3 regions of the Desulfofarcimen acetoxidans DSM 771 genome follow, and region 2 is predicted to be linked to each of the others. Evidence: a T-box and tRNA genes for the amino acid it is inferred to sense, from the RefSeq annotation. Region 2 holds a T-box; the other regions hold tRNA genes.
The links. The T-box of region 2 lies ahead of leuS (leucine--tRNA ligase). A T-box ahead of a tRNA ligase gene usually reads a tRNA of that ligase, here a tRNA-Leu.
Positions count from the first base shown of each region.

Region 1: it encodes a tRNA-Leu, which carries the amino acid that the T-box ahead of leuS (leucine--tRNA ligase) is inferred to sense. The anticodon was not compared.
Region 3: it encodes a tRNA-Leu, which carries the amino acid that the T-box ahead of leuS (leucine--tRNA ligase) is inferred to sense. The anticodon was not compared.

Region 1 covers NC_013216.1:646,310-653,930, reverse strand. The annotation lists gene DTOX_RS03075 (DUF2442 domain-containing protein) at 1-183, opposite strand, end outside; gene DTOX_RS03070 (winged helix-turn-helix domain-containing protein) at 300-2,774, opposite strand; tRNA gene DTOX_RS03065 (tRNA-Leu) at 3,045-3,129, opposite strand; tRNA gene DTOX_RS03060 (tRNA-Gln) at 3,174-3,248, opposite strand; tRNA gene DTOX_RS03055 (tRNA-His) at 3,268-3,344, opposite strand; gene DTOX_RS03050 (HIT family protein) at 3,505-3,996, opposite strand; gene DTOX_RS03045 (outer membrane protein assembly factor BamB family protein) at 4,214-5,335, shown strand; gene DTOX_RS03040 (S-layer homology domain-containing protein) at 5,351-6,742, shown strand; gene DTOX_RS03035 (response regulator transcription factor) at 6,775-7,170, opposite strand; gene DTOX_RS03030 (PAS domain-containing hybrid sensor histidine kinase/response regulator) at 7,223-7,621, opposite strand, start outside.
Region 2 covers NC_013216.1:3,510,959-3,518,579, reverse strand. The annotation lists gene rpmA (50S ribosomal protein L27) at 1-238, shown strand, start outside; gene DTOX_RS21655 (Spo0B domain-containing protein) at 317-904, shown strand; gene obgE (GTPase ObgE) at 910-2,178, shown strand; gene proB (glutamate 5-kinase) at 2,258-3,385, shown strand; gene nadD (nicotinate-nucleotide adenylyltransferase) at 3,526-4,128, shown strand; gene DTOX_RS16040 (RNA recognition motif domain-containing protein) at 4,317-4,565, shown strand; gene yqeK (bis(5'-nucleosyl)-tetraphosphatase (symmetrical) YqeK) at 4,765-5,346, shown strand; gene rsfS (ribosome silencing factor) at 5,408-5,755, shown strand; T-box leader at 5,846-6,047, shown strand; gene leuS (leucine--tRNA ligase) at 6,177-7,621, shown strand, end outside.
Region 3 covers NC_013216.1:1,280,901-1,288,521, reverse strand. The annotation lists gene cooS (anaerobic carbon-monoxide dehydrogenase catalytic subunit) at 1-1,985, opposite strand, end outside; gene DTOX_RS06150 (ATP-binding protein) at 2,113-2,883, opposite strand; tRNA gene DTOX_RS06145 (tRNA-Pro) at 3,635-3,712, shown strand; tRNA gene DTOX_RS06140 (tRNA-Gln) at 3,714-3,788, shown strand; gene DTOX_RS23615 (hypothetical protein) at 3,907-4,056, opposite strand; gene DTOX_RS06135 (4Fe-4S binding protein) at 4,213-4,422, shown strand; tRNA gene DTOX_RS06130 (tRNA-Leu) at 4,565-4,651, shown strand; gene DTOX_RS06125 (YkgJ family cysteine cluster protein) at 4,721-5,461, opposite strand; tRNA gene DTOX_RS06120 (tRNA-Cys) at 5,610-5,684, opposite strand; tRNA gene DTOX_RS06115 (tRNA-Gln) at 5,692-5,766, opposite strand; tRNA gene DTOX_RS06110 (tRNA-Tyr) at 5,777-5,862, opposite strand; tRNA gene DTOX_RS06105 (tRNA-Glu) at 5,868-5,943, opposite strand; tRNA gene DTOX_RS06100 (tRNA-Lys) at 5,947-6,022, opposite strand; RNA gene ssrS (6S RNA) at 6,183-6,364, opposite strand; gene DTOX_RS06095 (hypothetical protein) at 6,555-6,773, shown strand; gene DTOX_RS06090 (VWA domain-containing protein) at 6,791-7,621, opposite strand, start outside.

The DNA of each region.
Region 1 (7,621 bases), 1.7 Mb from region 2:
GTCGGGCCAGCGGATGGCCTTTTCCTCCAATGTGATATCCTTGAAACGGCTCAAATCCTTCAAGCTGCTATATGGCATGGTTTCAATTAAATCTTTCATGTGAAAGAGGATGCTGTTGCCGTGTTCAAATTCCACGAGCAGGGTATAATCGTCTCCCGGCGTTACCTTGAGCATTTTGCTCATTGAAGGCGCCTCCTTTCTTTGGGGCGGTAGAAATTTTAAAACCCCCCATACGATTAAAGTATAAGGGGTTTTTTTAAAATTGGTATCGTCCAAACGGAGTATATTGCTCCGCAAAATCAAATAATTTTCAGCTTCCCGGCTTTTTTTACGGCCGCAGTCCTGCCGCCAACCTCCAGCTTCCGGTAGATATTCGCCAGATGCGTCTTAACTGTGGTCCCGGACACATATAGTCGTGCGGCAATTTCGTTCCGCCTGAGCCCTTCGGCGGCGAGGGTCAGAACCTCCAGTTCCCGCTCCGTGAGCGTCACGGTACTCTCTGGGGCGCGGCTCAGACTTTCTATGTAGTGTTCACAGGCTTCGAGCAGTTCTATGATGTAGCCGTCACCGGAATTGTTTTGTGCGATATGCCGCAGCATGTCAATCATTTCGGGCGCATACTCCGCAAAGGGCAAAATCAGGTGATCCGCCCGCCCCATGCCGATTGCTTCCGCAAGTGCCGCGCAGCCCTTCTCCATCCCGTACAGGCGGTATTTGGCTGCGGCGGCAAGGATATGATTGTGCAGGAAGCCGAGCTGATTATGGAAAATACCAAAGTATTGCGGAAAGGTTTCGGTCAGTATCTCCAGACGGATGTAGTCCTTTGCCAGCAGCACGGCCTTGCCATAGACGATAAAGTTAAACGCCATGCCTCGATACATGAAGTTGGCCATGGATAGTTCGCCTGTCCGCAGCCACTCGGGGATGCTGTCCGGCCGGGTCATGCAGCCGTAGGCATAGCCTTCGATCAAATCCAGCGTGGTGTTGTAAACGGCGTTATCTTCCTTGGACACATCAGCCCGGAGCTGCCGCAGATGCTCCAGCGCCTCGATTATCTTTTCCTGATAGATATAAAACCGAACAAGCGTCAGTCCGGCGCAGAGGATGATGCCGGTCTGCTCCATTGTCTGAGCCTTGTATATGGCTTTGAAGGCGTTCAGCTCCGCCGCCTGCCAGTCCCCTGTTTCCAGCGCGTGTTCGGCCAGCGTCACATAGTCGCAGCCCGTGCCGCAACCGGAGGAGATTCTTGGAAATACGGGGAATTCGGCAGCCATAAATTCCGCCGTTTCCTTTAAGCTTCCCGGCTCTCTGTAATAGGTGTACAGGAAATGGGGTGAGCCAAAGGTGAATTCGGCATCCCGCCTGACCAGGCATGAAACACCTCCCTCCAAAAGCCGGAGCGCCTTGTTGGTGCAGTCCACCATTTGACGCGCGTCATTGAACACAGCGAAAATGCGCACGACGCTGATTTCCGCAAGGACGCGGCTGCGGCGGTTTGGGTGGATATCCGCAATCCGCCGGTAATGTTCCTCCAGCTCGTCAAGGCGGGATACGGCGTCCCGCGCCGCAGCGGGGTCGCCGCTGAAAAGGAGCAGCGAGGCGATATATTGCAGATAGGCAAACGGATACTGAAAAAGCAGCTTCCGGGGTGCGGCGGCATACATTTCCGGGGCACCCTCAAATTCGGAGGAGTCCTTGGTAATGGCATCCTCCTCGTCCAAAAGGGATAGGACACGCTCTGTTTCCCCGGCGCGGCAAAGATAGGCATAGGCCGGCTTGAACGCCTTTTTCTCAAGGAACCATTCACCCACCTGCCGGTAGAGCAAAGAAACCTCCGCGTGATCCGTCTGTCTGGCCCGCAGGAAATCCGACAGCACATGATGGATTCGGTAAACGCCTATTGCCTCGTCGTAGAAAACGAAGGCATTTTCCTGACGCAGCTTTTTCAGAATTTCGCCGGCACGTTTTTCCTCCGTCACATACCGGGCCTGTTCCTCCGTAAAGGTATCCATAACGGAAAGGCGCAGAAGAAATGTTTGAATCGTTTCGTCGTAAGCGTTGTAGAGAATTTTCTCCACCAGCTCATTGATCACGCTGCTTTGGCCTATGGGAATTCCCTGTTCCAGCCCCAGCAGGATTAAATATGCCAGGGATATCCAGCCTCCCGTGTATTTGCTGACCTTTTCCAGCGCGTCCTCGCCCTGGCGGAAATCCATCAGGATACAGTAGGCGCGGAGCTCCTCGCCGGTGAAACGCAAGGTTTGCTGGGACACGATATTGCACAGCCCCTTGGCGAAAAGCTCCGCAAGGTCGAGGAAGGAAATATCCCGGGTGATGAGGACAATATGAAAATCATCGGGCAGCTCCGTGATAAACCATCCGAAAAGCTCGGGGCGCAGGATGTCTCTTGCGTAGTGGATATCGTCTATGACAAGGGTCGTATCCGGCGGATAATCCAAGTCATTCATAAGGGAAAGGAACGATCTGACATGCAATGCGTCGGAGGGAACACCAAAGCCTTTCAGCCGCTTGCCTGCCATCTCATCGAAGCTGCCGGCCGCCATCACCACCCTGTCCCAAAATGCCTCCCCCGTATCGCTATCTGAATAAAAGGAGGTCCACAAGACCCGCACGTCTCTCGCTGCAAGAAATTCCCGCACAGCCGTGGTCTTGCCATAGCCCATAGGCGCCTCCACGATGGTCAGCGGATATTCAAATATGTTCATGAGTGCGCGGTTGACGCGCTCTCTTTTGAGCGTTTTGCTCTTTTTCATGGGATGACCCTCCATACGCTTAAATTTGCCGGTAAGATATTATATATTGCCATGCTTTTGCGCAGCCACATATTCTTTGCTCTTTATGGATTTTCCGGTGTCAGTACCTGCCGGAGGATTTATTTTCTCTGCGCCGTTTGTCAGGAGGCTTCGGAGCATCTTTCGGGATCAGCTATACTCATAAAATATACAATGTTAGCAAAATGTTAGCAAATTAAATCAAGATAAATAACAAGGGTTTCAGCAAAGTGCTGAAACCCTTGTTATTATTGGTGCGGGTGAGAGGACTTGAACCTCCACGCCATAAAGACACTAGATCCTAAGTCTAGCGCGTCTGCCATTCCGCCACACCCGCTTGCTTTCGGACACAAATGAGAGGTTGACAGACCTCTCATTTTTTGGCTGGGGAGGCTGGATTCGAACCAACGAATGGCGATTCCAAAGACCGCTGCCTTACCACTTGGCTACACCCCAAGGACTATGAAAATATGTATGGGGTGAATGATGGGATTCGAACCCACGGCCTCCAGAGCCACAATCTGGCGCTCTAACCGACTGAGCTACATCCACCGTAAAAATATCTGCAATTATAAACTGCAGTATAAATAATAACAAATCGATTGCTTATTGTCAAGAATAAATTGCAATCAATATATCCAGCTTTTCGCTGCTCAATAATGATAACATATTTACCTGACCATGTAAAGGGCTGCGGCTAAAAGAAATAATCCTATTTCTTGCCTTCCTTAGCCAGAGCCTCCATTATCTTTTGATAAGTCATGTCCATTCCCTCAGATATAACCCTTATATCCCCGAGAACCGGCATAAAATTATTATCTCCACCCCAGCGCGGTACTATATGAGTGTGAAAATGTCCGGGCACCCCGGCACCGGCTATCTTCCCAAGATTAACTCCTATATTAAAACCTTCCGGGTTTAAAGCCAAACGCAACACTCTCACCATGCGCTGAGTCATCTGGCCCAGTTCTAAAAGTTCATCTGCTTCCAAATCATTAAAATCTCCCACATGGCGCTTGGGTGCTATGAGCAAGTGCCCGTTATTATACGGATACAGGTTCATTATAACAAAGGTTTTATCGCCACGCAGCACTGTATAGTTGGCAGCATCCTCATTTGAATGCAGCTTATCGCAAAAAATACATGTGTCACCGTGATCCTTGCCGATATATACTGTACGCCAGGGGGCCCACAATCTTTCCATTTATCAATTCCTCCTTTTTGCTTAATAGTTGTTCTTTCACTAACTGCGAACAAAGATAAATTCTACATAAAAACTCTGAATCCTTCCTTTTGCAAAACGTATATTCTGCAATTTTCTATTGTTGGTACTTTTGCCTGAGTCTTAGTTATGTTAGTATATTTAATATAATTGTGCATATACATCAGTTTGTTCCTTATTTTTAGCAGGGAGGATTAATATGGCTTTTAGACAAATAATAAAGAAAAATGTTCTATTAATCATATCAATTATATTTGTCTTAACAGGTTTGACCGCACCTGTGCACGCCGGAGAGCTTTTCTCGCCTTATGCAAAAACCGACTGGATGATAAAATGCCCCAGTAAACTTACTGCCGGTCCGTTGATAGCACCTAATAATCTCCTTTATTGCCCGGCCGGCAATGCCATCCTGTGCTACAATATAGAAACCGGAAAAAGGGAATGGGAGCGCAAGCTCGATTTATCAGGTCAAATCACTCATTCCCCGGTATTTAACGGCCCTAATATCTATGCCGGTGCCGCCAACGGAATACAACAAATAAAACTCAACGGGAGTTTGAACTGGACTTTTAAAATATCCCCTCTAAATAAAGGTTCCAACAGCGGGGCCATAGTTTGTCCCGGCCCGTCAAATCTGCTTTATGTAGGAACAGGTGACAGCGTCTACGGACTGGAAGCGGGGAAAAATTTTATCTGGCGTTATTCCAGCGAGAAAAATATATTTGATTGCCTGAGTGACGACCAGCGACTTTATGTATGCGAAGGGGATAAACAAAGCGGCACCCTTCTTGCTTTAAATTCTAAAGGTGAGCGAATTTGGTCAATGACACTTGGTGCTATAAAAAATATGCGCATGAGCACAGGTCCTAATGAAAATTTATATGTTGCGGCCAATCCCGCGAAACTGGATGAATATCACCGTGGCAAGGTTTACTGTATTGATCCCGTTAAGGGCAAAGCTATATGGGATTATTCAGTTAAAGCAGACAACCTGTCACAAATCAGTTTTTCCTCCGAAAATAAGATCGTTTTTTCCGCTGCCCAAAAACTATACTGTCTGGATGCTGCCACGGGTGCCCAAGAATGGTCTTTACCTTTAATAAATCTGGCCTCGGGAATTGCTGTAGACAGCACCAACAAACGTTTTTATGCCGGCGGCAGTGACGGGAGAATTTTCAGTATCAGCTTTTCCGGAAAATCCTTATGGCAAAAACAATTCGACGAAAAGGACGCCGTTTCCCGGACTCCAATAATACTGCAAGACGGCAGTATTATTGTTTATACCAACAAGGGTGTATTGATGAAAATATCTGATTTATAAGAGGAGATATAGTTAATGTTTAATTTATTTAACAGACTAAACAAGTGTTTCACTGTGTTAATTTCTGTGTTAATTTCTGTGTTAATTCTCCCGCAAGCCTGTACTGCCGCAGCAAAACAAAAGCCGGCAACCCTGTTGGATATAGAAACACACTGGGCCAGACAACAGGTTGAGAAGATTTATGCTCTGGGCTTAGTCAGCGGTTATCCCGATTACACGTTCCGGCCTGACCAGCAAGTTAACTGCCTGGAAGCTATAACCATGATTTTAAACAGCTGCGGCTATAAAGAACAAATCGCCAAAGTTAAACAGGTAAAAAACGCGCCGCCCAGTGAGTATCCTGTCCCCTGGGGACAAAACTATCTGGATTTTGCTCTGGAAAAAAGATTCATCCCTCAGGGTATAATGGAAATCTTTCAATATGACCGGCCAATTAACCGGGCTGAGACGGCGGCTATTTTAACAAGAGTATTTGGTTTAACAACTCAGGGCAACCCTCACCAGTTTATTGACACTAACAGCATTCCTGAGACATATCTTGCCGCTGTCCAGACAGTTTATCGGGAAAAAATTATGCTATGTTATCCAGACGGCTCTTTTCAGCCGCTAAAACCAATTCTCAGAAGTGAACTGGCTGCTACTTTATCGCAGGCATACGATCAGGGCTGGATAAATATTGAACCTAAATACAAAATTAACGGCTGGATTTCCAGAGTATCAGAGGATAAGAAGGATTTAAAGATAGAAATTAGTTCTCTTAAAGAATCAATAACTGCAGCAGCCAATACTGATTGCCCATGCTACTTTCAAGGAGAAAGGTTCTCTATCAAAAAGGCCGTTAATTACCGAATAAATGGTATTTTAGATACCAATAAAAAAATTGCCTATCTGGAATTACTGGAAAAAAGGAACTTTGACCAGATTAAAAACAGCACCTATGCCAGCTTCATAAATCTGGCCGAAGGAGAACCGGTTATTATGTCCGTTAAAGACATGTTAAATAATGGAGCGACCTTTCCTGTAGCCTGGGACGCAACCATCATTGATGAAAAATCTAAAAATAAAAATCCTGCCGCAATAAATATATTTAAGCAATTAAAACCTGATCAGTTTATAAAAATCGGCTTAACAGAAAACAAAACAATTAAATCCATTACAATATTGGATATAAAAACAACCTCGGGTAAAGTTGAGTCCATCGGCAGATCTCTTAGTCTGGAGCATAAAACCAGTTCCGGCAGCACCGGCATAAAATACAAACCCTTCAGTTTCTTGTACTGGGATAATGCCAGGGTGGTAGATAAGGACGGTAATAATACATCTGTTAAAAAAGGCGATTCAGTAAACATTTACTATATTGGGGAACCTCTTTACGAAAATATCCTAGAAATAAAAGTAACTAAATAGATATACCCGGAATACCCCAAGTGAGTATCATGCTAAGTTATCAAACCCAGTCTCTGCATAACCTCTACCATTTTAACACTGTCGATAGGCTTGGCCGCATATGCATCACAACCATTATCAAAGGCGCCAAATACAGTACTGGTTTCATTCAATGCTGTGGTCATTATAATTTTAACCCTTTGGGAATCATTGATTCCCTTTTCTTTTTCAAGATGCCGGATAGCCTTTAATGTTTTAACCCCATCAAGTCTGGGCATCATTATATCCAGGCAAATGAGGTTATAAGGCTCGCCGTCGTTTAGTGCCAGCATAAAAGCGTCCAATGCTTCAAAACCGTCAACCGTAATATCGCAGTCGCCATATTTAGAAAGCAATTTAAATAAATATTTCCGGCTGGCCATGTCATCCTCGGCAATTAATATCTTCATGCTGCAACCCCCCTACCAGATATTTTCTCTTTAATATCACTCACCGCTGCATTTACAATAGCTTAAGTCTGTCTAATTCCATTTCAATTTTACTGCACAGATCACTGGCCTGCTCAATTTTTCCCTTGCGTACCGCAAGCTCAATTTTAAATGCCAGACTTTTCAGAAAATCTGCCTGCAATATTTCCGAATCGTTTTTTATTAAATGTGCCATTTTTTCTGCAAGAAGATCATTACTCTCAGCAACAGCCTTTCTAATATTAGCTGTCTTAACAGCTATGTCTTTGAAAAATCGGTCATTGACTTTATTAACATAACTGCCGGAACATCCAGGCCTGTTTATCGTTATCTTTTTGTTCAGTCGCTCTATGGTGTTAAATAAGTCTACCATGGTTACCGGTTTTGACACATAATCATCCATGTCATGGGATAAGAACTTTTCCTTATCGCC
Region 2 (7,621 bases):
ACGTAACGGCCGGGATTCCAAGCCTAAAATGCTGGGCGTAAAGTGTGGTGACGGTCAATTAGTGACTGCCGGAAGTATTATTGTTCGTCAAAGAGGAACTAAGATTCATCCTGGGCGCAATGTCGGCAGAGGTGGCGATGACACTCTGTTTGCCACTGCTGACGGTTTTGTAGCCTTTGAGCGTAAAGGTCGCGACAAAAAGCAGGTTTCTATTATTATACCGGAAGCCGCTGTTTAAATTCTTAGCCAACCTCCTTAAGAGAGGTTGGTTTTTTTACTACAGACCTATTCCAACTTTGAAAGGCGGTTATTTTTTGTGCAGATAAAAGATTTGCTTAAAGTAATCCAGGCTCAGCGGCATGATTTTCTTAATCACCTGCAAGTTATTTCAGGATTGGTGCAGCTGGGCAAAATCGACCGTGTAAACGAGTATATAGGTGAAGTATGCATGAATATGGGGTTAATGAGTTTAGTTAACCGGATTAAGATTCCGGAAATTTCCGCGGCGTTAATGATCGGGCATAATCTGGCTTTTGAGCAGCAGGTTCAGGTTGAATACAGATTGGAGGACGAGCTTGGCGATACAGTTTTGCCGGCCGAAATGTTGGCCGATATGCTGATACATATGCAAAAAATAATTTTTGACCTGGCAGCTGCCGCTGCTGAAGTGTCTACTGTCACTTTGATTATGGAGAGGCTCAAAAACAATTATATCTGCCGCCTTCAGCTTAAAATTCCGGACGAAATCCCGGCGGCCACTGAACAAATATTTGAGGAATTGCAGCAAATTGCAAAAGTTAACATGGGTTTAGATAACGGCAGACTGGAAATAACTAATCTTAATGATACATTGGAGCTGGCTTTAATTTTTAGAAAAGTTGATATAAATAAAATGAATGGGTGAAGCTGATGTTTTATGATCGGGCTAAGATTTATGTAAAGGGCGGGGACGGCGGCAGCGGTTGTGTGGCTTTCCGCCGTGAGAAGTATGTGCCGGAAGGCGGTCCCTCCGGCGGGGACGGCGGGCGTGGCGGCAGTATCATTTTTGTGGGGGACAGCGGCCTCAATACTCTGGTGGATTTTCGCTACCATAGCCACTATAAAGGCAACAGGGGTGAACACGGCCAGGGTAAAGACATGACCGGTCGATCCGGCGAGGATCGCACTCTACGTGTGCCTGTCGGTACGGTAATATATAACGCCGACACTATGGAGCTTGTGGCTGATGTTGTGGAACATGGCCAGAAAGTTGTGGTGGCCAGAGGCGGTCGTGGCGGACGAGGCAACGCCCGTTTTGCTACGCCCAATAACAAGGTCCCCACTGCTTATGAAAAGGGTGAGCCGGGCCAGGAGCGTTGGCTCAGGCTGGAATTGAAATTGCTGGCCGATGTCGGCCTGGCGGGTTTTCCCAATGCCGGAAAATCTACTGTCATATCGAGAGTTTCCGCAGCCAAGCCTAAAATTGCCGATTACCCTTTCACCACCCTGGTGCCCAATTTAGGGGTCGTACGGGTTAGAGAGGGAGAAAGTTTTGTCATGGCCGATATTCCCGGACTAATTGAGGGAGCCCATACAGGTTTAGGACTGGGACATGAATTTCTGCGACATCTTGAGCGCACTAGACTGATTATCCATGTTCTGGATATGTCGGGCTCCGAGGGCAGAGATCCCTTGGAGGACTTTAGGATTATTAACAGAGAATTGAGATTGTATAATGAAAAGCTTGCCCGTCGTCCCCAGCTGGTGGCAGCCAATAAAATGGATCTGCCTGATGCTGCAAAAAACCTCGATGCCTTTAAAGACGCCTTCAGCGGTAGTTATGAAATATTTCCTATTTCCGCAGTAACCGGAGAGGGCCTGGATCGATTAGTTTATCGGGTGGCGGAAATGCTCCCGGCCATTCCCAGAGAAGTGCTGCACCAAGCGGAAGAGGAAAAAACCTTCCGTTTTGAAAACAGGGACCGTTTTGAAATCATCCGGGAAGACGGCATGTTTGTGGTGACAGGCCAGGAAATTGAGCGGCATGTGGCTATGACTGACATGGAAAATGAAGACGCAGTGACCAGGCTGCAGCAGATTATGAGCCTGATGGGATTGGATAAGGCTCTGCGGCAGGCAGGGGCTAAAGAGGGAGATGAAGTTAAAATCGGAAATCTAGTCTTCGATTTTTCAGATTAAGCATTATAAATGCTGAGTACAAATTAGCTGTGAAATATGCTATACTGTTTTTCAGCAGGCTAAAAATGCGGGTGAGACAATGAAATTGAAGAACAGGGATTTTTCCCGTGTTAAGCGGTTAGTGGTCAAGGTTGGTTCCAGTTCACTGGCCCATGCTACCGGGAAATTAAATTTATATCAATTTGAGCAATTGGCTGTCCAGTTGGCTGATTTACATAATCAAGGCAAGGAAATTCTGCTGGTGACCTCCGGGGCAGTGGGGGCCGGCCTGGGCAAGCTGGGCTTGCGCCGGAGACCCAAGACCATGCCGGAGAAGCAAGCTGCTGCGGCGGTTGGCCAGGGCGTGCTGATGCAGATGTATGAGAAATTTTTTGCCGAATACGGGGTTACGGTAGGTCAGGTTTTGTTAAGCCGTGAAGATTTTTCTGATCGCCGTAGATTTCTCAATGCGCGTAATACCATGTATGCTTTGCTCGGTATGGGAGTTATCCCGATTATTAATGAAAATGATACCGTTTCCATAGAGGAAATAAGGCTGGGTGACAATGACACCCTGTCGGCTCTGGTTACCGGTCTGGTGGATGCGGAGCTGTTGGTGCTGCTTTCCGATATTGACGGTGTTTATACAGCGGATCCCAGAAAAGACCCTGCCGCCGTTATTATCAGTGAAATCGACGAAATCAATGAGCAGGTGGAGAGCCTGGCCGGCGGGGCCGGTTCGGGTTTGGGTACCGGAGGCATGACTACCAAGCTGCAGGCAGCCAAAATCGCTATGCGCTCCGGCGCGGCCATGGTCATAGCCAGGGCGGCCGAAAAGAATATAATTCGGCGCGTCGTGACCGGCGAACCTCTGGGTACCGTATTCTGTCCGGGCAACAAGCTGGACAATAAGAAACATTGGATTATGTACAGTTCAGCCGTGCAGGGTAAAATATCAATTGACGAGGGAGCGTCCCGCGCTCTGGTAAAAAACGGTAAAAGCCTTTTGCCTTCCGGTGTGGTCAAAGTGGAAGGTGTTTTCGAGATGGGCAATACGGTATGCATCAGCGGGCCTGACGGCAGGCAGATTGCCCGTGGCATTACCAATTATGCGGCTGAAGAATTAAAAAAAATAATGGGCAAAAAAACCTCAGAAATCGCCGTTGTGCTTGGCAGTAAGGACTATGATGAGGTAATACATAGGAATAACCTGGTGCTGGATTGTTAGAGAGCTGTTATTATATGCGGAGTCCGGTTTTGGTGCAGCATATGGAAAACCTGTATTGAATTATAAGTATGTGCAGGGCGATGATGCGGGAATTGCAAGTCAGAGACATTTTTTATACTGAAAGGAACGGTTGAAACAAATTGAAAGCACTGGGTATTATGGGTGGCACCTTTGACCCTATTCACTACGGACACCTGGTCGCAGCCGAAGGAGTGCGACACGAGTTCAAACTGGACAAGGTCATATTTGTCCCTTCCGGCAGGCCGCCGCACAAAGCTGACAACAGAATAACCGGTCCTACTCATCGCCTGGCCATGACCGAACTGGCTACCGCTTCAAACCCTTATTTTGAAGTATCCTCGCTGGAGGTAAACAGACCCGGTCTTTCTTACACTATCGATACGGTTTTAGACTTCCGTTCCATGTACGAACCGTCAGAGCTATATTTCATAACCGGCGGCGATGCTTTGCTGGAAATATTAACCTGGAAAGATGTGGACATGCTTTTTTCCCTGTGCAAATTTATCGGAGTTACACGTCCCGGTTATAGTTTTGATAATTTAGGTGAAAAAATACCGGGCCTTTCGGCAGACTACATAAACAAAATTCATATTATGGAGGTTCCGGCCCTGGCCATATCTTCTACCGATATACGCGGGCGGATCAGGAGCGGGCGCCCCATCAAGTATCTTTTGCCGGAAACAGTGGAGCATTACATCAGCAGCTGCCGTTTATACAGATAAGCTCTTCTGTTTTGCAAGCCGGTTTGGCGGCATGTTTTTTTGTTTCAAACTGCTTTTTATATAAATGGCCTCTGCCGGTAAATTGCTTTTGCAAATAAGTTGCCAAATATTGTACTTTTCTATTTGAATTTGACCACAACCAATTGCAAATAATAAGCACAAGTTTTACTGGAAAAGAGGTGATATATTTGGCCCGTACACTGTATATAGGCAATCTGCCCTGGTCTACAAAAGCAGAGGATTTAGAAGAAGCTTTTTCAAAATATGGTGACGTAATAAACGCTCGCGTAATAAGCGACCGGGAAACCGGGCGTTCCCGTGGTTTTGGCTTCGTAGAGGTCAATGATGAGGATGTGGAAAAGTTTATAGCGGCTATGAATGGAACAGATCTAGGCGGTAGAGTTATATCTGTCAATGAAGCCAAGGCGAGGGAATAAGCACGCAATTAAAGAGCCTCCGTATCCTTCGGGACCAGGAGGTTTTTTCTTGCAGCGCTCTTGTGGAATATAATGGATATGGGCGGGGGGTATAAATAGTCGTTGTGATGCGCTAAGCAGATGGCATACTTGGTTTGAGTCAGCAATATATTAAGACAATGCTTGTTTAGTTAATGGTGCATCTACCGGCTTATTTCATATGGAAAAGACAATCATTAAAAAGTTATCCGGCATGGTCAACGGGTTCCGGCTGCAGCACAGCCTGGCGGTAAGAGACATTGCCGTGGAAATGGCGCGCTGCTTTGGGGCAGACGGGCAAAAAGCTAATCTGGCTGCCCTGCTGCATGATTGTGCCAGGGATTTCAGCCCTGCCCGGCTGCTTTCAAAAGCCAGGGCAGCCGGCATAAATGTTACTGAAGTGGATGAAATGCTGCCGGAATTGCTGCATGCCCCGGTAGGCGCGCTGTTGGTTCAAGAGGAATTTGGCATAACTGACCCTGAAATAATTCAGGCAGTCAGCTGCCATACTGTAGGTGCGGTTAAAATGACTGTTTTGGATAAAATTATTTTTATAGCAGACTTGATTGAACCCAGCAGGAAAGGCGACTTAGATAAAGTCAGGCAACTGGCCTATACCGATCTGGAGGAAGCTTTGCTGGCCGCTTTTGATTTTACCCTGCAATTTATTATTAAAACCGGTTCAGTAATTGACTGCCGGACTGTTCAGGCAAGAAACGAAGTTTTAAGACAAAAAACACCTTTTTTGAAGAGGAAATTTTGAACTTTTGCAGAATATAAACAATATTATAAGGAAAGAATTGTAATAAAAAGGAGGCTTGATTTTGGTACTGAATCCACAGGAATTAACAGATCTGATCATCGACGCTTGTGAAGATAAGAAAGCCTATGGTGTTACTGTGCTGGACATTAGTGAAATATCAACAATCGCAGACTATTTTGTCATCTGCAGCGGCCGTTCTAAACCTCATGTTCAGGCTATTGTGGAAAATATCCAGGAAAAGCTGGGGGAGCGGCAAGCAGAAATAAAGCGAGTGGAAGGTTTTAAAGAAGCCACCTGGGTATTGATAGATTGCGGTGATGTAGTGGTGCATGTCTTTCAAGAGACTGAGCGTCAATTTTATAATTTGGAACGCCTGTGGGGTGATGCCAGGGTAGTAGGACTTCCTTAAATTAGACAGGTGTTGACAAATAAATAACCTTTGCCTATAATGTACTTTGAGTTAAGCTGTATAATTCTTGAAGTATAAAACTAACCATATATAATAACCAGGACAAGGAAAATTAAGCAGGTAAACTGTTCAGAGAGCCGCCGGTAGGTGCAAGGCGGTCAGCACAACTGCCCAACTCACCTTCGAGTTGCCCGGCATAAAAAATCGGGCCGGTTTTCGACCGTTATCAGAATTAAGTGGGTATATTTTACCAATTAGGGTGGTACCGCGGGAGATGCCTCTCGTCCCTTTTCGGGATGAGAGGTTTTTATATGCCTAAATAGCTTTGTGTATGATAATGTTTTGCTTCAAAGAATCATGAGCTGATGCTTTAACCTTCACAAATTACTTTAACAATGCTTGATTTTAAGGAGGATCGTTAATGAACGAGCGATACAACTTTGAGGAAATTGAGTCCAAGTGGCAGAAAATATGGGCCGGGAACGACCAGTATGCCACGGCTGACTTTTCGGAACGTCCCGAATATTATTGTCTGGAAATGTTCCCCTATCCATCGGGCAACTTGCATATGGGCCATGTGCGCAACTACTCCATTGGTGATGTGGTGGCCCGTTTTAAGTCCATGCGCGGCTTTGATGTCCTGCACCCTATGGGCTGGGATGCTTTCGGGCTGCCGGCGGAGAACGCGGCCATCAAGCACGGCAACATGCACCCGGCTGATTGGACCTTTGCCAATATTGACAACATGCGGACGCAGTTAAAGCAGCTGGGCCTCAGCTATGACTGGAACCGTGAGGTGGCTACCTGTCATCCCGGCTATTACAAGTGGACACAGTGGCTTTTCCTGCAATTATACCATCATAATCTGGCATATAAAAAATATGCCGCCGTTAACTGGTGTCCTTCCTGTGCTACCGTGCTGGCTAACGAACAGGTAAAAGAAGACGGCTGTGAGAGGTGCGGCACAACGGTAGAAAAGAAAAACCTGGACCAGTGGTTTTTCAAAATTACCGACTATGCCGAGCGGCTGCTGGCAGATCTGGACAAGCTGCCGGGCTGGCCGGAAAAAGTTAAAATCATGCAAAGAAACTGGATCGGCCGCAGCGAAGGGGCGGAGCTTACCTTTCAGGTGAAAGACAGCCAGGAAAGCATCACCGTCTATACCACCAGGCCCGATACGGTTTTCGGGGTCAGCTGCATGGTGCTGGCGCCTGAACACCCGCTGGTGGAAAAGCTCATCGCGGGGACAGAGCAGGAGCGGCAAGTCAAAGACTTTGTGGCAAAGATGCGCGCTTTGAGCGATGCGGACCGCACTTCCGACGAGGCGGAAAAAATCGGTGTCTTGACCGGGGCCTGCTGCATTAACCCCTTTAACGGTGATCAAGTGCCCATTATGGTAGCCAACTATGTTTTGCTGGAATACGGCACCGGCTGCGTTATGGGCGTACCGGCACACGACCAGAGAGACTTTGAGTTTGCCGCCAAGTACAAGCTGCCGGTAAAAGTAGTTATTCAGCCGGCGGGTGAGAGCCTGGATCCTGCCAAAATGCAGCGGGCCTATGTAGATGAAGGCTTTCTGGTGAATTCCGGGCAGTTTGACGGAATGGGCAGCTCCGACGCTATCCGGGCCATCACTGCTTTTGCTGAAGAAAAGGGCATAGGCAGCGGCAAGGTCAATTTCCGATTGCGTGACTGGCTGATTTCCCGCCAGCGCTACTGGGGAGTGCCTATCCCCATTATCTATTGTGAGCAGTGCGGCAATGTACCGGTACCGGAAAAGGATTTACCGGTAATGCTGCCTTATGACGTGCAGTTTAAGCCGGCCGGGCGTTCTCCCCTGGCAGACCGCGAGGAATTTGTCCACAC
Region 3 (7,621 bases), 2.2 Mb from region 2:
GCAACACTCTTGTGCAAACGAAGTTTCCAGGTTCTGTATTCTAATGCAGCAAGCATCTTCTTCCAAGAAGCTTCAATATCCGTTTCCAGGATGAAGTATCCACCGAATACATCACCGGCAACCTGGGTGAGAACGCTGTAAATTAAGTCACAACCTTCAACCGGCGGCATTGTACCAACTTGAGTCGGTAAGCCAAGTGCCACACACCAGGTACCGATACTGGTAGCCTTACCACTCATGGCTTCCGGCGCAGAACCAATAAACGGAACCTTCGGCACATCGACACCAAGATCATCAGCCATCCTACATACCATTTCAGCCATACGTGAATAATCCACACAAGAACCCATATGCAGTACCGGAGGCATACCATACTGCAAATTAGCCTTCTCAGTTATACGCTTGAAGAAGCTCTTTAAGCCATCTCCACAATATTCATCAATGCAAGCCGGATCCATTAATCCAAACTTCGCACAAGCTTGAGCGTTACATCCACCTGAGACTACAAATACGTCATTTTTAAGCATTTGCTTGACTATTTCAATATGTGCCTCATCTTGCATGGTTTTTAAGTTACTGCAACCAATTACAGCGGCTACACCTTTAATTTCACCACTCAGAATAGCATCATTTAAAACACGAATTGGATTTTCCGGATTAACACTGGCAAATACATCTAATATAGCTTCCAAACTCCAACCAGCAACAACTTTTTGCTTAAACTGAGGAATATTAACCGGACGATCGGCACGCTCGTTAAAAGCTTCGATTGCCATTGCAATAATTACTTTGGCATCTTCCATAGCCGATTCTTCTCTTAGTTCAATATGAGCAGTACCAGGAATCTTAACAAGATCAGTTGTTGTGATTAATTTTGTATGGAAACATTCAGCTACTGGAGCTAAACCAGGCATAATGCACTGTACGTCTACTATCATAGCATCAACAGCACCGGTGCAAATAGCTAATTCTTGAGATGAGAAGGAAGTACAAATAGGAACTCCCTGACGCATCAGAACCTCGTTACCTGTACAACAAATACCTGAAAGCTGAATACCTTCAGCACCGGCAGCCTTAGCTTCACCTTCCATCTCACGTGCTGCAGCAACAATCATTTCACTCAGTAACGGGTTGTGGCCATGGAGAATAATATTAACTTTATTTTTGTTAAGCACACCCATATTGGCTTCACTTAGCACCGGTTTAGGAGTTCCGAAAAGAATATCGGACATATCTGTGCAAACCCATTTGCCTTGCAGGTCGGCTAATCCAACACGAACCGCGCTGAATACCAGGTTAATAGGATCATTGTCCATACCTACGTGAGCCTGAGTTACCAAATCAGAAATACATGCATGAACACCATGAGGCATAACATTGTGGGTTTTATATTTATTAATACGTGCTGCAGTTAAGTTTTTAGTTAACCAGAGACTGTCGCCTTCACCTTTAAGCCTACTGAACTCTTCCAGAGCCAGTTCAGAAAGCTCTTTGGCCAGTTGCATATCGTCTTTACTTTCAAGAGCGATACCATATCTTTCGCAGAGTCTACGTAATTTAGCAGAATCTTTAATGCTATAATCCGGGGCATGGCCTTCGGCTACCATATGCACAGTATGAGAAATATGATTACCATGTTGTCCATGAGATGCACAACCGGTTAAGATCATAACACCTACACTACGAGCAACAATTGTCCAGGAACTGGCACCGCAAATACCTCTGCTTCCGGGACCCTCATCTGATTTAATACGGCAGGGACCCATCATACAAATGCGGCAGCAAATACCTTTGTAACCAAATTGGCATTGGGGCTGCTGGGCTACAACCCGGTCAAAAGCAGTAATGACGCCTTTTTCTTTAGCTACATCAAACATTTCCAAAACTGCCGGATCAACGGACCGCCTAAAATTCTTGGGGTCAACAACCCTCGGCGCTTTGTCTGACGGCCGACAAGTAAGACTGGTGTCTTTAAACCTTGGCATTAGCTTTAACCTCCTTAAATATAGAGTTAAGTAAACAATACATGCTGCTAGTGATGGATGATAATAAGGTTCTGGGCAAAAACTTATTGATAATCCACACTAAAATTTAAAAGTTTAAGGACAATCCTTACCCAGCTACTTCTTTAATTATTTTTTGTTGAATTTTTTCCATATCAGAAAGCAGCTTTTGGGATGAAACACTAACTTGCTCTTGCATGGCATTGTCCCAAACATTTTCGTCAAACTCAATAAATCCAAGTATTTCATTATTTGTAAAACTACCGGCAATAAACTCCTTGTCTTTTTCTGTTCTAATCTTATTACCGATAATCATAACCCTCTTAATTCCCAAATCAGAAGCCATCTTCTGCACAGATTTGGCTGTGTTGACACTGTTTCTGCTGGGCTCTACCACCACCAGCATCATGTCCACACCTTTGGCAGTACCACGGGAAAGATGTTCAATTCCAGCACTCATATCTAAGATTACAACATCGTTATGATCCAGAAGAAGTGAGGTAACAATAGCATACAAAAAGGTATTTTCTCTACAATAACAGGAAGAACCGCCTTTCTTTATTCCTCCCATTCTCAAAAATCTTATATTATTGTGTTTAATGCTGTAGTCGTCTATTACATCATCAACCTTGGGATTAAGATTATAAAAAACCCCTTCTCCCGTTTTCGATGTTATCACATCTTTCATTTCCACCATAGGCTTAAGGTTATTAATAGCCTCATCCGGAATTCCCACAGCAGCAGCTAAACAAGCGTCCGGATCAGCATCAATGGCATAAACATTCTGATGAGTCTTGGAAAATAATTTGACCAGGGCCGAGGATATGGTTGTCTTTCCTACTCCGCCTTTGCCTGAGATTGCTAGTTTCAATATTATCACCTCTTATAGTGTTATATTAATTAGTCAGTATTTTTTGCAGAGTTTATTAAAAACAATTACCCCGGTGGGACATTTTATCTTATAGGTAGGAGTCAATGAAAAACATCTTATAGCATTATAAGAATTTTGATTTTAATGTTTCTACAAAGCCTATAAAAAATCCTTCTTAAGTTTAAGAAAAAGTTTAAAAAATCTGATAAAACTGAAATTGCAAATTTGTAAATAATTCTGAATATAGCTTTTCCAAATATTATTGTAGCTTATTTGCTTGAACATTACAATATATATATCTTACGCAATTTGAAATTATGAAAATTATTCTCGAGAAACTTAATATAAGAATCAGCAGCCGGATCTCTACATATAGATATTTGCTATTAAGATATCACTAAATATGGTGGTTTTCATCAAAAGCTCATTATTAACTGAATCTTATAGTTCAAAATCTTAACCCACATGTTAAAATAAGAAGAGTTGGCCAAAACAGACTATTTTTCTCTTTAATGCCTCTGAGTGAAAAAAAAGTAAAACACAATAAAACAAATAGTATGGAAAATTTACCATTATACACAGTTTTAATATGTTTCGATGTATATATTATATTTCTTCGGGAATAATTGTAATACTCCGCTTTGGTGAGTTCTATCTCTCCCCGTCCAGCTGTACTGCTGGACATTTTTTTTAATACTTATTCCATTAAACCTTGACTTAGAGACATATTTTAGTTATAATATTTCTTGCATCAAATAAACGGGATGTAGCGCAGTTTGGCTAGCGCGCCTGCCTTGGGAGCAGGAGGTCGGGGGTTCGAGTCCCTTCATCCCGACCATTGGGGTGTAGCCAAGCGGTAAGGCAGCGGTCTTTGGAATCGCCATTCGTTGGTTCGAATCCAGCCACCCCAGCCAAAAAATGAGAGGCATACGCCTCTCATTTTTATTTTAGCTTATCTAAACTAAAGCTTGTATTGGTTCTAAAGCCTTACCCGGGTTCTCTTTATCCAAAACTATTTTAAAAAATAATATTTTAAACACTAGGCCTGTTAGGACCGTTTAAAAGTTGTCTCTTTTTATTGTCAGGAGCTCTCCCAGTCTTCCATACCGGTCTATATCCGGCAGTTGAAGGGTTTCGTGTTTCCTGCTCTTCGCGAAGAAAACCTTGCACGCGTTTAGCCATTTATTATTACCTCCTGGTCTTTTTATATTTGTTTTTCTTTATATATTTTGTGTTATCAGAAAACATTTTATTTTTAAAAAATTAGGCAGGATTTTAGTGCTGTCTGTAGAATTGACTGTATATTAATAAATTTAAAAGATTGAGGAGGTTACACTCATGACTGCTGAAAAAAAGACCTACAAGTTTGATTATGTTATCAATGCTGCTGATTGCTGGGCCTGCGCCGCCTGCGAAATGGAATGCGCTGACAACAGCGTGTACGTTGACGACAATGCAAACTATGCTATTAACAGTAATAGCTGTGTGCGCTGCGGTAAGTGTTTCAGAGCATGCCCGGTAGGTGCTATCGCCCGGGTAAAAAAATAATTAGGCATCTTCATTTTTAGCATGGCAGGCTTACGGTAAAAACGTAAGCCTGTTCTACATTTATAATTTTTAATTTTGATATAACTTTTTCTTGCAAAACACAAGTAGCTGAGTTATAATTATGATCGTTGATTAAGAGTTTGCGGTAGTGGCGGAATCGGCAGACGCGCTAGATTCAGGATCTAGTGAGCAAAAGCTCATGGAGGTTCAAGTCCTCTCTACCGCACCAAAAAGAGAACGACTCCCTTAGGCTAAGGGAGTCGTTCTCTTTTTACTTTTTAAGATTGGATTAAGCACTTTAAAACTCAAACTTCTTTCCTTTTTCTAAAAATTCTTTCAATAAATCACTTTGCTTGTTCTCCAAATACTCTTTCATAACATCCGGTTTCTTTTTATTTGCTCTCAAACCAATAACTGTATCGGTAAAATGCTTGTAGAAAGGTATGTAGTTATCATTATCCATAATAATTTCCAGTGAGAACATTCTCCTTTCTACAGCAATTAATTTATTCATAATTGAAGTAATGTTTTTTAAACCAAGTTTTTTACCTTGCAAGGGTTGTACTTCTTCACAATAATATGGCTTAAACTTCATAACCTCATCAGGAATTATTATTCCATGCTGCCGCCAGTAATTTTTTACTTGTTCAAAAATACCTTTTGTGAAATCCATTTCAAATTCTTCCTTTGATTTATGACCAAAGACTCTACAATTAAAAGGTCTTATCTGATAAATCATGCATTGATTATCCTCACCTAAAAACGGGCAATTGAGAGAAGGTTCAACCAGATCAAGAAAATAATTTGTAATACATTTATCTACGATTTCTGCCCAATGAAATTTTAAACTGTCTCTGACATACTTATAAATATTAATGTATTCAAGCAAGGAAATTCTGGGATTATCTGCGCAACATTGACCGCACCTGCCGCATTTTAACGAAGGTATTTCATTATATACCTCTTCTAGAGCTTTAAAAACCTGGTTTTCATCAGCAAAGCCAATACCGTTATAAATTTCAATTTTTGTTAGATGCAAAATTTTCACTCCTCTTTTTCTTAATATCTTCTATGCCGAATCACAAATACCTCTTGTATTCCGTGAACCGGGCGCTAAAAAATCAAATTCTTTACTAAACAGCAAAATCACCCGGTTTTCACAGGTGATTAAAATTTTCTTATTGATTTGGAGGCGGCACCCAGATTTGAACTGGGGAATGGAGGATTTGCAGTCCTCTGCCTTACCACTTGGCTATGCCGCCGGGCAATTGGCTGGGGTGGCTGGATTCGAACCAACGAATGGCGATTCCAAAGACCGCTGCCTTACCGCTTGGCTACACCCCATTAATAGTGGTGGTGGAGGAGGTAGGATTCGAACCTACGAAGGTGTCTACCGGCAGATTTACAGTCTGCTCCCTTTGGCCGCTCGGGAACTCCTCCAAGAATGGTGACCCCACCGGGATTCGAACCCGGGTTACCGCCGTGAAAGGGCGGTGTCTTAGACCGCTTGACCATGGGGCCGCTTGGTGACCCATCCGCGACTCGAACGCGGGACACCCTGATTAAAAGTCAGGTGCTCTACCAACTGAGCTAATAGGTCATAATAAGTATTTCTTCTCAATGCAGCGACATTTATTATGTTAACATATTATTTTATTTAAAGCAACACCAAATTTGTTTTTCTAAATAATTTTTATAGTTACATTTCATTATTATTGCAATGCAAAAGATCCCGGGCAGTAGAACCCGGGATCTTTAAAAGACTCCCACCTTGCCGTTAACTCTTATTGTTTTTAGAAAACCCACCCTCATAGGTGGGTGCCTGGCTGATTTCCTTTGTCTTCCTCAAAACCACAAGGCCCGACATACTTTATCAGACCAAGGCTCCCTTTTGTTTTCTGTAGGTTAAAAACTAACAAGATCACGCACAGAGCAGGATGTTTACAGTCTATAAGTTTATTAAATTTTTTTATTTATCTTACAATATGAATTATAATCCTAAAAAGCAACCTTGACAATAAATAAATTATCCCATCCAGATAAATTTTTAACTTACTTTCTATATTTACTTCTGCCAATATCAGACATAATACCTAACTCAGATACATATAATTCTTTCAGGAGGTGTTAGAATGAGTATAACTTATGTACGGTTATCTACTTCATCAACTATCAAAGAAAAGTTGGATATATTGATACAAGAAAGCGGTAAATCAATTGATGAAATAGTAAACCTGGCACTGGAAAATTACTTGAAAAATGGCTGCAATCTACCTTCAAGAACTATAAACGAAACAACTAATCTAAACGACGGCGATGATGACAAATATTTAAATGCCGTCATAGATTAGCTGCAGCCAAAAATTTTTTAAAATATTCTCTGCATTGCCGATTCTAACTGTTTAAGATTGCGACACTCAAACACATACTGGCAATAGGGCTCATAAATATTGATTATACAGTCTTCTGTAGACCATTTTTCCTTGGGTGAAGGATTCAACCAGATTAGTTTCCGGCAAACTTCACTTATTTGAGCAAAGTATTCCTCGTTTGCTGGGTTCCAATTATTGCGGGCATCCCCAAGCACCAATACAATAGTTTCGCGTGTAATTATATTAATATATTGTCGTGCAAACTGCTGCCATACTTGTCCGTAATTTGAGAAATTAGTTTTTGCTATTTTGGTTTTTTCTAATATTTGTCTTATTTCCCAGTTAATATTTTCTCCTTTTATAAACGAGGTGGTTTCTGCTATGCAATCAATAAAAGCAAAGGAATAGACCTTGTTAAAACTCTTGTGCAGCGCATAAACCAATTGCAAAATGAATTCACTAAAAAGCGCCACAGAACCGGACAAATCATAAATTACTACTATTTCCGGCCTATCCGGTATCCGCTGTCTGCAGCAGAGCAGCAGCGGTACTCCTCCGGTCTGCACAGCCTTTGATGCGGTACGCCTTAAATCAATCATACCCCGGCGTGCTCTGGCATATCGATAGCTATTTCGTGTTGCTAACCTGTGTGCCAATCTCCTCAAACTGTTTCTTATTTCTTCTACCTGCTCTTCATCGAGCAGGTTAAAATCCATTTCTTTTGCATTAACATGCCTGGCCACCTCTTGGATACTCTCCTGTGGCCATTTTTTCATCAATGCCTCTTCAAGTTCCCTACGCATTATTTTTTTCAGCAGCTTTTCATT